DNA from 2 places in the Psychrobacillus sp. FSL K6-2365 genome. Region 2 is predicted to be linked to the other one. Evidence: riboswitches for the same ligand, from Rfam matches in the RefSeq annotation. Region 2 holds a riboswitch; the other holds the start of a gene.
What was found. A riboswitch is a leader RNA that binds a small molecule or an ion and turns the genes downstream of it on or off. The one in region 2 is predicted to bind preQ1.
Positions count from the first base shown of each region.

Region 1 (6,191 bases), 3.1 Mb from region 2:
CAGTCGATTTTTTAACTCTTTGTAAGGAGTCGTGAGAAACTCCATATTGTACAATTTCAAATTTTTATTATCAATTGCATCAAAAATACGTTTTTTAGCAATTTCTTCAAAATTTATTGTTGAAACTCCTTGGATATAGTCAGTGTTAACCGTTTTACGTCGAACATTATCTTTGTTCATGGATTGATCGCCTGAAAGGGCAATTGGGATTAGATAGTTGTTTTTATAATTACCGATGAAATCAATAATAGTAACATACTCTTTTTCATTATGCTTGCGTAATCCACGTCCCAATTGCTGAATAAAAATTATACTTGATTGTGTTTGACGAAGCATGATAATTTGGTTTAAAAAAGGAATATCAATACCCTCGTTAAAAATATCCACCGTTAAAATATAATCTAGCTCGTATCGTTCTAATTTACGAATAGCATCTTCTCTTTCAAATTGTGAATTATCACCAGTAAGGGCAGTAGTTTTTAATCCTTGGGTATTTAACTCTGCTGAAAGAGCATGTGATTCTTGTTTAGAACTACAGAAAATTAATCCACGTACTCTCTTCCCAGAATACCCATAGTAATTAATTTTTTCGAGGATATGGTGGACACGTTCATGCGATATAAGGTGCTGCAAGGTAGATGTATCATCGATTATTTCCCCATTCCTCTCATAATCTGTCACACCAAAGTAATGAAATGGACAAAGCATTTCTTCTTCAAGAGCAGCCTGTAGTCGAATTTCATAAGCGATATTGTAATCAAAGAGCTCAAAAATGTTAAAACTGTCCGTACGTTCAGGAGTGGCTGTCATTCCAAGTAAGAAATCGGGTTCAAAGTAATTAATAATATTCAGGTAAGAATCTGCACCTGCACGATGTACTTCATCTATTAAAATATAGTCGAATTCATCTTTTGGGAACTGTTGTAAATGTGATTGCGATGATAGAGTTTGAACTGTTGCAAATAAGTATCTAGCACCTGTATCTTTAGAATTACCCGAAAGTAATCCGTAATCATCGGGGTGTCCACCTAATATTTTTTGGTAATCTTGAAGTGCCTTCTTCAAAATTTGTTCTCTATGTACAACGAATAGCATTTTTTTAGGTGTGAAGTTACGAACATCAAAAGCAGATAGATATGTTTTTCCTGTACCAGTAGCAGAGATTATTAATCCCTTTTTAGCACCGTTTTCACGAAGAGTTCTTAACTGTTTCAGAGCGTCTATTTGCATTTTATTTGGCTGAATAGTAAGACTATCGGATAAACTGTTTGTGAGATAGTCTGTGTTCAATTCAAATACATTTGAGGATGCCTGTTTAATGAAAGGCTGTTGTTCATAATTAAGATTGTAATGATTAATCCAATCTATGGTTAAAGGGATAGCCTCGCTCCAAGCCTCTTCAAATTGATTTTTAAAATGATGAATGATTTCTCCATCTTCTAAAGAAGTTAAATAGACATTCCATTCATAATTAGCTTTTAAAGCGCTATCCGTTAAATTTGAGCTTCCTACTATTAAAGAATAATAGTCTTTGTGTTCAAATATATATCCCTTAGAGTGGAAGCCTTTGACGCCAGTTAGACGGACTTCTACATTTTCAAGTTTTAATAGTTCTTTAAACATTTTGGGTTGATTGAAATTTAGAAAAGTAGACGTTAGAATACGGCCTTTTATACCTTTTAGCTGAAGATCGAATAGCATAGTTTTTAATGTAGCTAAACCACCCTCGGTAATAAAAGCTACGGAAAAAGTGAAGGTTTCGCATGTTTTCATTTCTTGAAGAAGTGTAGATAGAACATTTTCATGAGCTTTATTTGATAGTAGCTTAGGCTTAAAGTGTCCTGTTACTGGATTACTTTGATCGATAAATCCTTTATATAATGAATTCTTCATTTTGCGAATCAATTGTTCCATATTAATCACGTCATTTCATTCATATTTTCCGAATTACATTTTTTCACTTACTATTTTTTCACTTACTATTTTTTCAACTGCAGGAATATCAGCAGCTGCAAAATTAAGCTTATGTAAGTTTTCCCGAGTAACCCACCTAGTGTCGGCATGCTCTGCTGCAATAGGGATACCTTCTAATAGTTTTGCTTTATAAGTTTCTAGTCTAACGATAAATTTTTCGTATTCATAAGTAGTATCTTCAACCTTATGACCAATCTCAATTGCACAATTAAATTCCTCTGTAATTTCTCGCTGTAAAGCCTGCTCTGGAGTTTCTCCGGACTCAATTTTTCCACCAGGAAATTCCCAAAGATTTGGAAGTGACATTGACGGACTTCTTAACGCACAAAATATTTCATGCTGATTATTTTCAATAATTGCCCCAACAACATGGACTAACTTTTTCATTAAATTATCACCCTAAATTTATTTTATATCTTTATCATATCTGATTTTAGAGTAATGAACAGCAAGAAACATCAAATGATTGTAATTAACTGATTATTTCGTGTTTTATCTATTAAGTAAAACCATACAGATTCTAATACAATTTAGCAAAAGGAGATTGGGGGGGCATGTAATTATAGTTTAGGTTACAAAACAATAGCTGCATACAATAATAGCTACTCTGTACTCAAGACTTAAGGATAATGTATGGAAGGAAGATGAAATACCATTAATTGTAGTAGAGATTGCCAGTAGAAAATAATTAAGTGGTAAGAGTATTTAGCCTTACTCAAGGATAGTAATGGGACACTTTATAGACAAGCTGAAATTAAATACAAAAAGTAGATATCTCCACATAAGTAGAGGTATCTACTTTTCTATGTTTCTGAGTCTCTTTGATAATCTAAATCTCTCCTAGGCTAAGATAGTTTGTAATATTAACTTTAATAACTCTTCTGTTGTTTCTGGTAATTGTTCCGGTAAGTAAAGTTGATGTTTCATTATTGTTCCTCCTTAATCTCTTATTCTATTAACAATATAGTCAATATAGTTTGAGTTTATGCATGATATTATAAAAAAATTTGAATCTCTTAAAATAAGATTTGAATATCCAATGACTAAAATACCTATTTGACGTTTTGGTCAATATTCTATAATATGATTGAGTACCCGTACTTGACCGGGAGAGGTTCATAGCTTATACCCTCTATAAAAAACTATGGATACATGACTATTCGCCATGTCCATATAAATTTGGACGTGGCTTTTTTGTTTTTATCCTTTTGTTTGCATAGATTGGTTCAAAGAAGCCTCTTTTGAAAGTGTTGGGAAACATTTTTTATAGGAGGTTTTTTATTATGTCTGGAAGAAGTCATGATGAAGGTTTAAAGGATTTAACATTGTTAGGTAACCAAGGCACAAAATATTCATTTGATTATGCACCTGAGGTATTGGAGTCGGTAGATAATCTTCATTCTACTAGGGATTATTTTGTGAAGTTTAATTGTCCAGAATTCACAAGTTTATGCCCAATTACAAATCAGCCCGATTTTGCAACGATGTATATCTCGTATATTCCGGATAAAAAAATTGTAGAAAGTAAATCGTTAAAATTGTATTTGTTCAGCTTTAGAAATCACGGAGATTTCCATGAGGACTGTGTGAACATTATCATGAACGATTTAATTGAATTGCTAGATCCAAGGTATATCGAAGTTTGGGGTAAATTCACACCACGCGGAGGTATTTCGATTGATCCGTGGTGTAACTATGGAAGACCGGGGACGAAGTATGTAGAAATGGCGGATTTTCGATTGATGAACCACGATCTGTATCCAGAGAAAATTGATAATCGATAATTGAATAATCCTTTTAAGGAAGAGGTTTTAGCTACCCTCTTTAGAAAAGCGGAAGTGCCTATGTAAGTCCCGAAAAGCGCTGGAAGGATTACACGTAAAGGCTTCTTTATGCCTTTACTGAAAGCCTAAAGCGACACGAGGGGCTAGGCGCTGAAGCTAGACAATTTAAAAAAACTAAGAAGATAACAGCATTCTTTCTTGGGTGCTGTTTTTTCAGTATAAGGGAGTTTACGGATGAAGCAGGAAAAAGCAATTATAGTGTTTAGTGGTGGTCAGGATAGCACGACCTGTCTGTTTTGGGCGAAGGAACGTTTTAAAGAAATCGAGGCAGTGACGTTTGATTATGGGCAAAGACATAGTCTTGAAATTGAATGTGCAAAAGAGATAGCGAAGGAAATCGGTGTAAAGCATCACATACTGGATATGTCACTTTTAAACCAGCTTGCACCGAACGCATTGACGCGAGATGACATAAAAGTAGAGGACGGAGAAAAAGGTGAATTGCCGTCGACTTTTGTACCTGGTCGGAATTTGCTCTTTTTATCTTTTGCCGGTGTTTTAGCTAGCCAGGTCGGAGCAAAGCATATCGTAACTGGTGTGTGTGAGACTGATTTTAGTGGCTATCCAGATTGTCGTGATATTTTCGTGAAGTCATTAAACGTAACGCTAAATCTTACAATGGATTCTACTTTTGTGATTGAAACACCACTCATGTGGTTGAACAAGGCACAAACATGGGAGCTGGCAGATCAACTTGGAGCACTAGAGTTTGTCCAAAAGAAAACGTTGACCTGTTATAACGGAGTAATAGCAGATGGCTGTGGGAAGTGCCCGGCGTGTAAGCTGAGAAATAAAGGACTGAACGAGTACTTGAGTTCAAAATCTACTAAAGGAGTAATAGCATGAGAATCTTATTTTATTTAATATCAATAGTGACTGCTAATGTCGTAACAGCAGCTTTTGCACCATTAGAGTTTGCCATGTTTATCGTCCCTATGGGAACACTTTTCGTGGGAGCTACTTTTATTTTCCGAGACCTTGTACAAAATAAATATGGGAGAGCAAAAACCTACTTATTTATTTTTGTGGCTTTAGCATTTTCTGCACTAGCCTCATTTATATTGGGGGATACTTTATTAATTGTACTTGCTTCGGCAATTTCATTTGTTGTAGCTGAAACAGCAGATACAGAGATTTACACAAGACTAAAATTACCAATGGCATGGCGTGTATTCTATAGCGGGATAGTTGGCGGATTCCTAGATTCTGTAATTTTTGTTGTAATTGGCTTAAGTCCTCTTGGAGCAAATTTTCTTCCATGGGAAGCAGTTCCTGCTGCCATTGTAGGTCAAATTATCGTGAAAACGGTTATTCAGATGATTGGGGCGCTTATTTTGAATCAAGTAGTAATAGTAAAGGAGAAGCGTCTTCTGTCTGAATGATTTTATGAAAAGTGAAAAGTTTAGCCTTCCATAATCTTGGGAGGTTTTTTTAGTTTTATTAATTTATTGCACAGTGACCACTTTATCTTTTTTATTACATATATCTATTTCTAGATAGATCTAAAAAAGAGGTATAAAAAACATTTTTTACAGGTACTGGATGTTATATAGGAATGTCGTATAATTAAAATAGATTAAAAATAATACTTAAAATACCAATATATAAATTATATAGTTGAAAAAATAATACAAAAAATACTTTGTTCCATGTTGAATCAAAGGTAGCTATTTTAGAAGGAAGTGTATTTAATGCGTAATCGAACCAAAAAGGATCAGAAAATAGTAGACGAATTGACCGGGTTTCTAATTATTGTAGCAGCGTTAATAGGTTGGTATACTACAAAGTCATTTATAGGGGTAGGGGTTGCAATAGGTGTTGGAGTAGTTGTAATAATTATAATCATGGGATGGAGAACAGCTAGTTTTGAAAAAAGGATGCGGGAATCTGGTATAGCGGAGATTGATCAAATGACTGGCCGACAATTTGAAGATTATCTAGGCACACTTTTTCAGTATCAAGGATACAAGGTCACTTATACACCTTCAACAGGGGATTTTGGAGCAGATTTAATATTAAACAAAGGACAAGAAACGATCGTGGTTCAAGCAAAACGCTATAAGAAAGCAGTTGGTGTAAAAGCTGTACAAGAAGTTATTCCATCCATCAATATGTATAATGCAGGAGTGGCATGGGTTATAACGAATAGTACCTATACAACGCAGGCCTTGACACTGGCCAAGAAAAACCGTGTACGAATGATAGACCGTAAAGAATTAATACAAATGAACCTGGAGATGAAAAATACAACTAAAAATGTCAAACCATGAAAAGAGATCAAAAGTTATTAATAAATAGTATGAACAGTACAGTACTTGAGCGATATCCAAGAAATAAGAGAGACAAAAAGTTGAATCGTTTAATACTCTGCAG
Region 1 covers NZ_JBBOOO010000001.1:351,810-358,000, forward strand. Annotated here, with positions in the region: gene MKY29_RS01780 (DEAD/DEAH box helicase) at 1-1,914, opposite strand, end outside; gene MKY29_RS01785 ((deoxy)nucleoside triphosphate pyrophosphohydrolase) at 1,948-2,361, opposite strand; PreQ1 riboswitch class I at 3,080-3,126, shown strand; gene queF (preQ(1) synthase) at 3,258-3,758, shown strand; gene queC (7-cyano-7-deazaguanine synthase QueC) at 3,993-4,664, shown strand; gene MKY29_RS01800 (VUT family protein) at 4,661-5,200, shown strand; gene MKY29_RS01805 (restriction endonuclease) at 5,510-6,088, shown strand.
Region 1: another riboswitch for preQ1. It lies ahead of queF (preQ(1) synthase); the one in region 2 lies ahead of MKY29_RS17220 (QueT transporter family protein).

Region 2 (6,191 bases):
TCGAGAGCAAGTAACATAGCAAAGAGAGCAAATAAAGGTCCCGCATGCGCAAGTAAACAGTTGGTTAGAGCAAGTAACGACTAACTTTTATGGACAATACGAGCAGAGCATAAGCGTCGATTTTCACAAACCCAAAATTTTTTCGCAAAATAGAGTATTCTATGGCTTTATCTTCATGTTTTTAGGGTAAACATGGTTGGAAGTAAATATAGTAGAAGAAAGGAGGGAAGTGAGTTGATTCGTTTTGAAAATATTACGAAAGTGTTTCCAGATGGAACAAAAGCTTTGCAGAGTGTCACTTTAACAATTCCGAAAGAGCAATTAGTGGTCATCATTGGACCAAGTGGATGCGGTAAAACTACGCTTCTAAAACTTATCAATCGAATAGAAACTCCTACCTCTGGTGAAATTTATGTAGAGGAAAAAGCTATCTCTAGTGTAGATCCTGTTGAACTGAGGAAGACAATTGGATATGTTATTCAACGAATTGGTTTGTTTCCACATATGACCATAGAAAGAAATGCTGCGCTTGTTCCAAATTTAAAAGGGTGGCCAAAGGAAAAAACGATAACACGTATTCATGAATTAATGAATATGGTAGGACTTGAACCAGATCAGTTTTTGCGTAAATACCCACTTGAATTAAGTGGGGGTCAGCAACAACGAATAGGTGTCGTGAGAGCCTTAGCTGCGAATCCGGATATAATATTAATGGATGAACCATTTAGTGCATTAGATCCGATAAGTCGCGAACAATTACAAAATGAGATAAAGCACTTGCAAGAAAAGATCAACAAAACAATCATCTTTGTTACGCATGACATTGATGAGGCATTAAAAATAGCAGATATGATTGTCGTCATGAAAGATGGCATGATCGAGCAAGTTGCTACACCTACACAGATAATAGAAAATCCTATTAATGACTTCGTGAAAAACTTTATTGGAATAGAAAGAATCAATCGGAAAAAGTCTATTGGAAAAAGGGAACTACAGGACTTTGCGTCTTTTTTTGATAGCGAATGGGAATCATTCTATATAGAGGTCGATGCTTCTATGTTAGTGGAAGAAGCTATCGCTTTATTAGAAAATGAAGGTGCAAAGGGACTGCTAGTAAAGCACAGCAACGAGGTGCTAGGCTTTGTAAATCAATCTATACTTCTTCGAGCAATGCTTGCAAAGGAAGAGGTGGTATAAGTGAGTAACTTTATAGATACAATTCAAAGTCGTTCAGATTTAATACAAGAGGCGTTTATGCAGCATATTTACTTATCCTTTGTTGCTTTAGCTATCGGTATTGCAATTGCATTACCTTTAGGTATATTAGTTGCAAGGTATCGTAGAATAGCTGAGCCAGTTATAGGAATCACCGCAATCTTTCAGACAATACCAAGCTTGGCGCTATTCGGTTTCCTAGTTCCGTTAATAGGGATTGGCGCTAAAACAGCTTTGATTGCCTTAATCATTTACGCCCTCTTACCTATTTTACGTAATACATATACTGGTATTTCAAATATTGATGAATCTATGATTGAGGCTGGAAGAGGAATGGGTATGACGAAGAGTCAGCTTCTTTGGCAGATTGAATTTCCACTTGCTCTACCGTTTATAATGGCAGGTATTCGAACTGCCACAGTTCTGACTGTAGGAATTGCTACACTGGCAACATTTGTTGGAGCAGGAGGGTTAGGGGATGTAATTTACCGTGGATTGCAATCTTACAATAATTCGCTTGTTTTAGCTGGAGCATTACCCGTTGCATTATTAGCAATTTTGTTTGATCTGATATTAAAATGGATTGAAAAAAAGGCTACACCAAAAGGAATGAATACTGGAGGATGATGGGATGAAAAAGTTAATGGGGATAGTGGGACTTGTAGGAGTTTTGCTTTTAAGCGCTTGCTCGGATTCTGAGGAAACATTAGTAATTAGTGGGAAACCGTGGACGGAGCAATTTATACTACCTCAGATTTTAGGGCAATATATTAAAGAGAAAACTGATATTAATGTGGAATATAAAGAGGGGCTAGGAGAAGTAGCAATTATGACTCCTGCTTTGGAAAAAGGCGATATTGATCTATACGTGGAGTATACTGGCACAGGTTTAAAAGATGTGTTGAAGGAGGAATCTGAGGTAGGAGAGAGCTCAGATATTGTGTTGGAAAAAGTTAGAAAAGGTTATGAGGAACAGTTTGAAGCTACGTGGTTAAGTCCACTTGGTTTTGAAAATACGTATACATTAGCTTATACAAAAGATAATGAGTACAGTGCAGAAACTTACTCTGATTTAGTGGAGGCTTCCAAAACTGGAGGTATGATATTTGGGGCACCTCATGCATTTTATGAAAGAAAGGGAGATGGTTTTGACGATCTAATAAACACGTATCCATTTGTTTTTTCGGAAACACAAAGCCTAGATCCAAATGTAATGTATGAAGCATTGAAAAACGGAGATGTCGATGTTATACCAGCGTTTACGACTGATGGACGTATCGAACGATTTGATTTGCAAACGACAAAGGATGATTTAGGGTTTTTCCCTAAGTATGATGCAGCTCCAGTCGTGCGTATGGATGCTCTAGAAAAGTTTCCCGAGCTAGAGGATGTGCTAAACGAGTTAGCAGGTAAAATATCCGAAGAAGATATGCTAAAGATGAATGCTAGAGTAGATATTGACGGTGATAAACCAGAGGATGTAGCTCATGACTTTTTAGTTGAGAAAGGATTAATAGAAGAATAAAAAACACCCGGTTCTAGCTTTCTAGAATCGGGTGAAATTATTTAGAGGAGCGTTTTGAAATTTAGTCTTTTATTTAAAGCAAGCATAATTGGAATACCAACTGCTAGAACGACGAATTCACCAGCTGCAACTGTTAACCATGTATACAAGAATGGTATATCAAACCAAAGCATTAATTCAAATGCTATAATACACATTGTAAATGTAAACAGAATGGTATTGATAGCCAAACGTGCAAAGTTTCCTTTGACATATTTAGTAGCAAAAATCGTTAATGATAACGTAATAATAGAATGTGCTACTCCGAATGTAAGGTCGTAGGCCATCATTGGAGAGAACAGATTAGTGATGAATACTCCTAATACAATTCCAAAAAAGTATTTTTTATTAAATACGATTAAGTGATTAAACATCTCCGCAATACGAAACTGTACTGCACCAAATGCAAAAGGAGCCACTAGTAGAGATACCGCGACATAAAGAGCGGCAATAACACCAGTTACTGCTATAGTCTTTGTTTTCATTTTATTCATTTCTCCTTAGTTTTTTTCCGTGGGAGGTTCTCGAACCACGTTAGTTTTCACAAAGAGTTATTTTATGCGAATTGTTATCAACTGTCAAGGGAAATTGTAATATATGAATATTGTTATCCTATGATAGAATGGAACACAGCAACGAAAAGGAAGGTTTTTTATGAGAAAGATAGTAATGACAATTTGTATTTGTATAGTATTTTTGCTTTCTGGTTGTACTATAAATCAGCAAACGAACACGACAATTGAAACGTCTCAGACACCTGTAGGGACTAGTAATAAAATGAAAGTCCATTTTCTAGATGTAGGACAAGGTGACTCTATATTAGTACAATCCCCAAATGGAAAAAATCTACTAGTTGATGGAAGTACAAAAGATGCTGGAAAAGAAGTAGTTGCTTATTTAAAATCGCATGATGTCGAGAAACTCGATTATGTAGTAGCGACACATCCAGATGCTGATCACATCGGCGGACTTATTTCCGTTTTGAACTCTGTCTCTATAAAAAACTTTGTGGATTCAGGTAAAGTACATACCTCTCAAACGTATGAGGAAATGCTTCAGCTTATTTTAGATAAAAACATACCGTTCATTGTGCCGAATATTGAAGATACGATTCCCTTAGATGATGATTTAGATATTACTGTTTTAAATGTTGGAGAAGAATCAGATGATAATAATGAAGCATCTATTGTCTTAAAAATAACTTATGGGGAAGTTTCATTTTTATTGATGGGGGACGCAGATATTCGTATAGAGAAAGAAATACTAGAGCGGTCGAACGTAAAGTCAACTGTATTGAAAGCAGGACATCATGGTTCTGACACGAGTAGCTCGGAAGATTTTATACAGGCAGTAAAACCAGAAGTTACAATTCTTAGCTATGGGAAAGATAATTCTTATGGACACCCAGATGCAGAAGTCAAGTCAAGGTTGGAGCGGATTAGTTCACAAATATATGGCACTGCAGTAGTTGGCAATATAGTCGTGGAAACAGATGGAGTAGATTATAACGTATTGACAAATGGAAACGTAGAACCAACTGAAATTGCTGATACCGTAACTGAAGGGATTAATATTTCAAGTAAAGACCTCCGAGGTGAAATAGTAGGCATTACCAATTCTGGTGGTACTACTGTTAGTTTGAAGGATTGGCAATTAGTTTCCGTAGCGGGCAATCAAACATTCAAGTTTCCAAACATAAGCTTACTGGCTGGGGAGACGATTTACGTCACAAGTGGTCCGAAAGCAAAAGAAGGTTCGGGCTATTTGAAATGGACGACTGGACAAATGTGGAGAAACGATGGGGATGCAGCTACATTATTAAATAGCAAAGGAGAGGTTGTGAGTGAATTTGAATAAATACACGTTAGACCGTTTCGAAGGGGACTTTGCAGTCTTTTTGAAATACCCAAATGAAACCGAGAGCCTTCAAATCCATTGCTCTGATTTAAAGTCTAAGCTAAATCAAGGGGACATAGTGAATATTTCAGTAATACAAGATAAATATGAAATTGAGCTACTTAGTGAACAAACAATGGACCAGAAGGAAAGGGTCGGCCAATTACTTGAACGATTAAAAAAAAGAAAGTGAGCGAAATTACACTATGTAGGTTTTTAAAAAATTCTACTTGTATTAAAATAGTAAGTAGCGCAACTTGGAGGTGAGCAGAATGGCAAAAAGTATAAAATTGCTAGACAGTGCAACGCCTCATGCAAAGCCTAATGATGGAAAGGCGATCTTTGTATGAGAAGCTATAAATTAAATTATATCGCCATTTCATAATGTTGGCTTTGCACCTTATTTAAATAGTTAAAAATAAGGAGCGAGCGTAAAATGACATATATCAAGGCAACTTCCGTTTTACCTGAGGAGCTAGTGAAGGAAATTCAAAAGTATATTCAAGGGGAAACAATTTATATTCCTAAACCGGGAAAAACTTATAAACAATGGGGAACAGTTTCAGGTGAAAGGAAACGTATTGATGAGCGAAATAATTCTTTAAAGAAAGCGTATAGAAATGGTGTTTCTATGGGACAGCTTGCAAATGAGTATTATCTTTCGGTCGAAACTGTTAAGAAAATTGTCTATACAAAGTAAAAGTATATACTGGTAGCTCCTTTAGGGGCTATCAGTTTTTTTGTATTCATATGGTGAAAACAATTACTAATCATCTTATCCGTTTATTAATCAATTATTATTCGATACAATTGGACTAACGAAAATAATTGTGAATGGAGAGGTAAATATGAATCCTTTCATTAGAAGTGATCAATACAACTTTATCAAAAAACAGACACAGGCATTGGTAAATGGACATGCAACAGTAAATGATCGCGGAGTATTAAATGCCCTAAGAGCACTGTCATTAGAGAAAGTACTTGGGCTATTTGAGGAATCTACAGAAGCTCAAAAAAACCTATTGAAAGCAATTGTAGAAATAAAAGAAAAATTAGAAGCAGAAAGTTTTCTAGAAACCCTAAAGCCTTATGTTATCCCCTTTAAAGAGATAAGCGAGACTGCTATCAAAAAGATTTTTCCGAAAGCGAAGAAACTCAAAATTCCTTCATTAGAGAATATAGACTTTAAAGAATTATCTTATTTAGGCTGGTTGGATAAAGGGTCCAATAAAAAATTTCTTGTTATTGAATACAAAAATAAATTAGTAGGAATTTCTGGGGGTTATAAAAACTCCAATAAAAAAGGGATTTGTGCATTATGTAATCGAACTGAAGAAATTGGAATGTTTACTTCTTCGGTCAAGGGCATGACTCAGGATGCATTTATAACGCGAGGAAATTATATTTGCCAAGATAGTCAAAAATGTAATGAGAACATCATTTCCTTGGACAAATTAAATAAATTTGTAGAGCTAATTGAAAATAAATAAATTAAGAGGGATTATATGGAGCAGGA
Region 2 covers NZ_JBBOOO010000001.1:3,411,945-3,418,135, reverse strand. Annotated here, with positions in the region: gene MKY29_RS17235 (ABC transporter ATP-binding protein) at 235-1,197, shown strand; gene MKY29_RS17230 (ABC transporter permease) at 1,198-1,842, shown strand; gene MKY29_RS17225 (glycine betaine ABC transporter substrate-binding protein) at 1,847-2,740, shown strand; gene MKY29_RS17220 (QueT transporter family protein) at 2,782-3,264, opposite strand; PreQ1 riboswitch class I at 3,274-3,318, opposite strand; gene MKY29_RS17215 (MBL fold metallo-hydrolase) at 3,434-4,636, shown strand; gene MKY29_RS17210 (DUF3006 domain-containing protein) at 4,623-4,868, shown strand; gene MKY29_RS17205 (CD3324 family protein) at 5,112-5,375, shown strand; gene MKY29_RS17200 (FusB/FusC family EF-G-binding protein) at 5,524-6,165, shown strand; gene MKY29_RS17195 (NUDIX hydrolase) at 6,181-6,191, shown strand, end outside.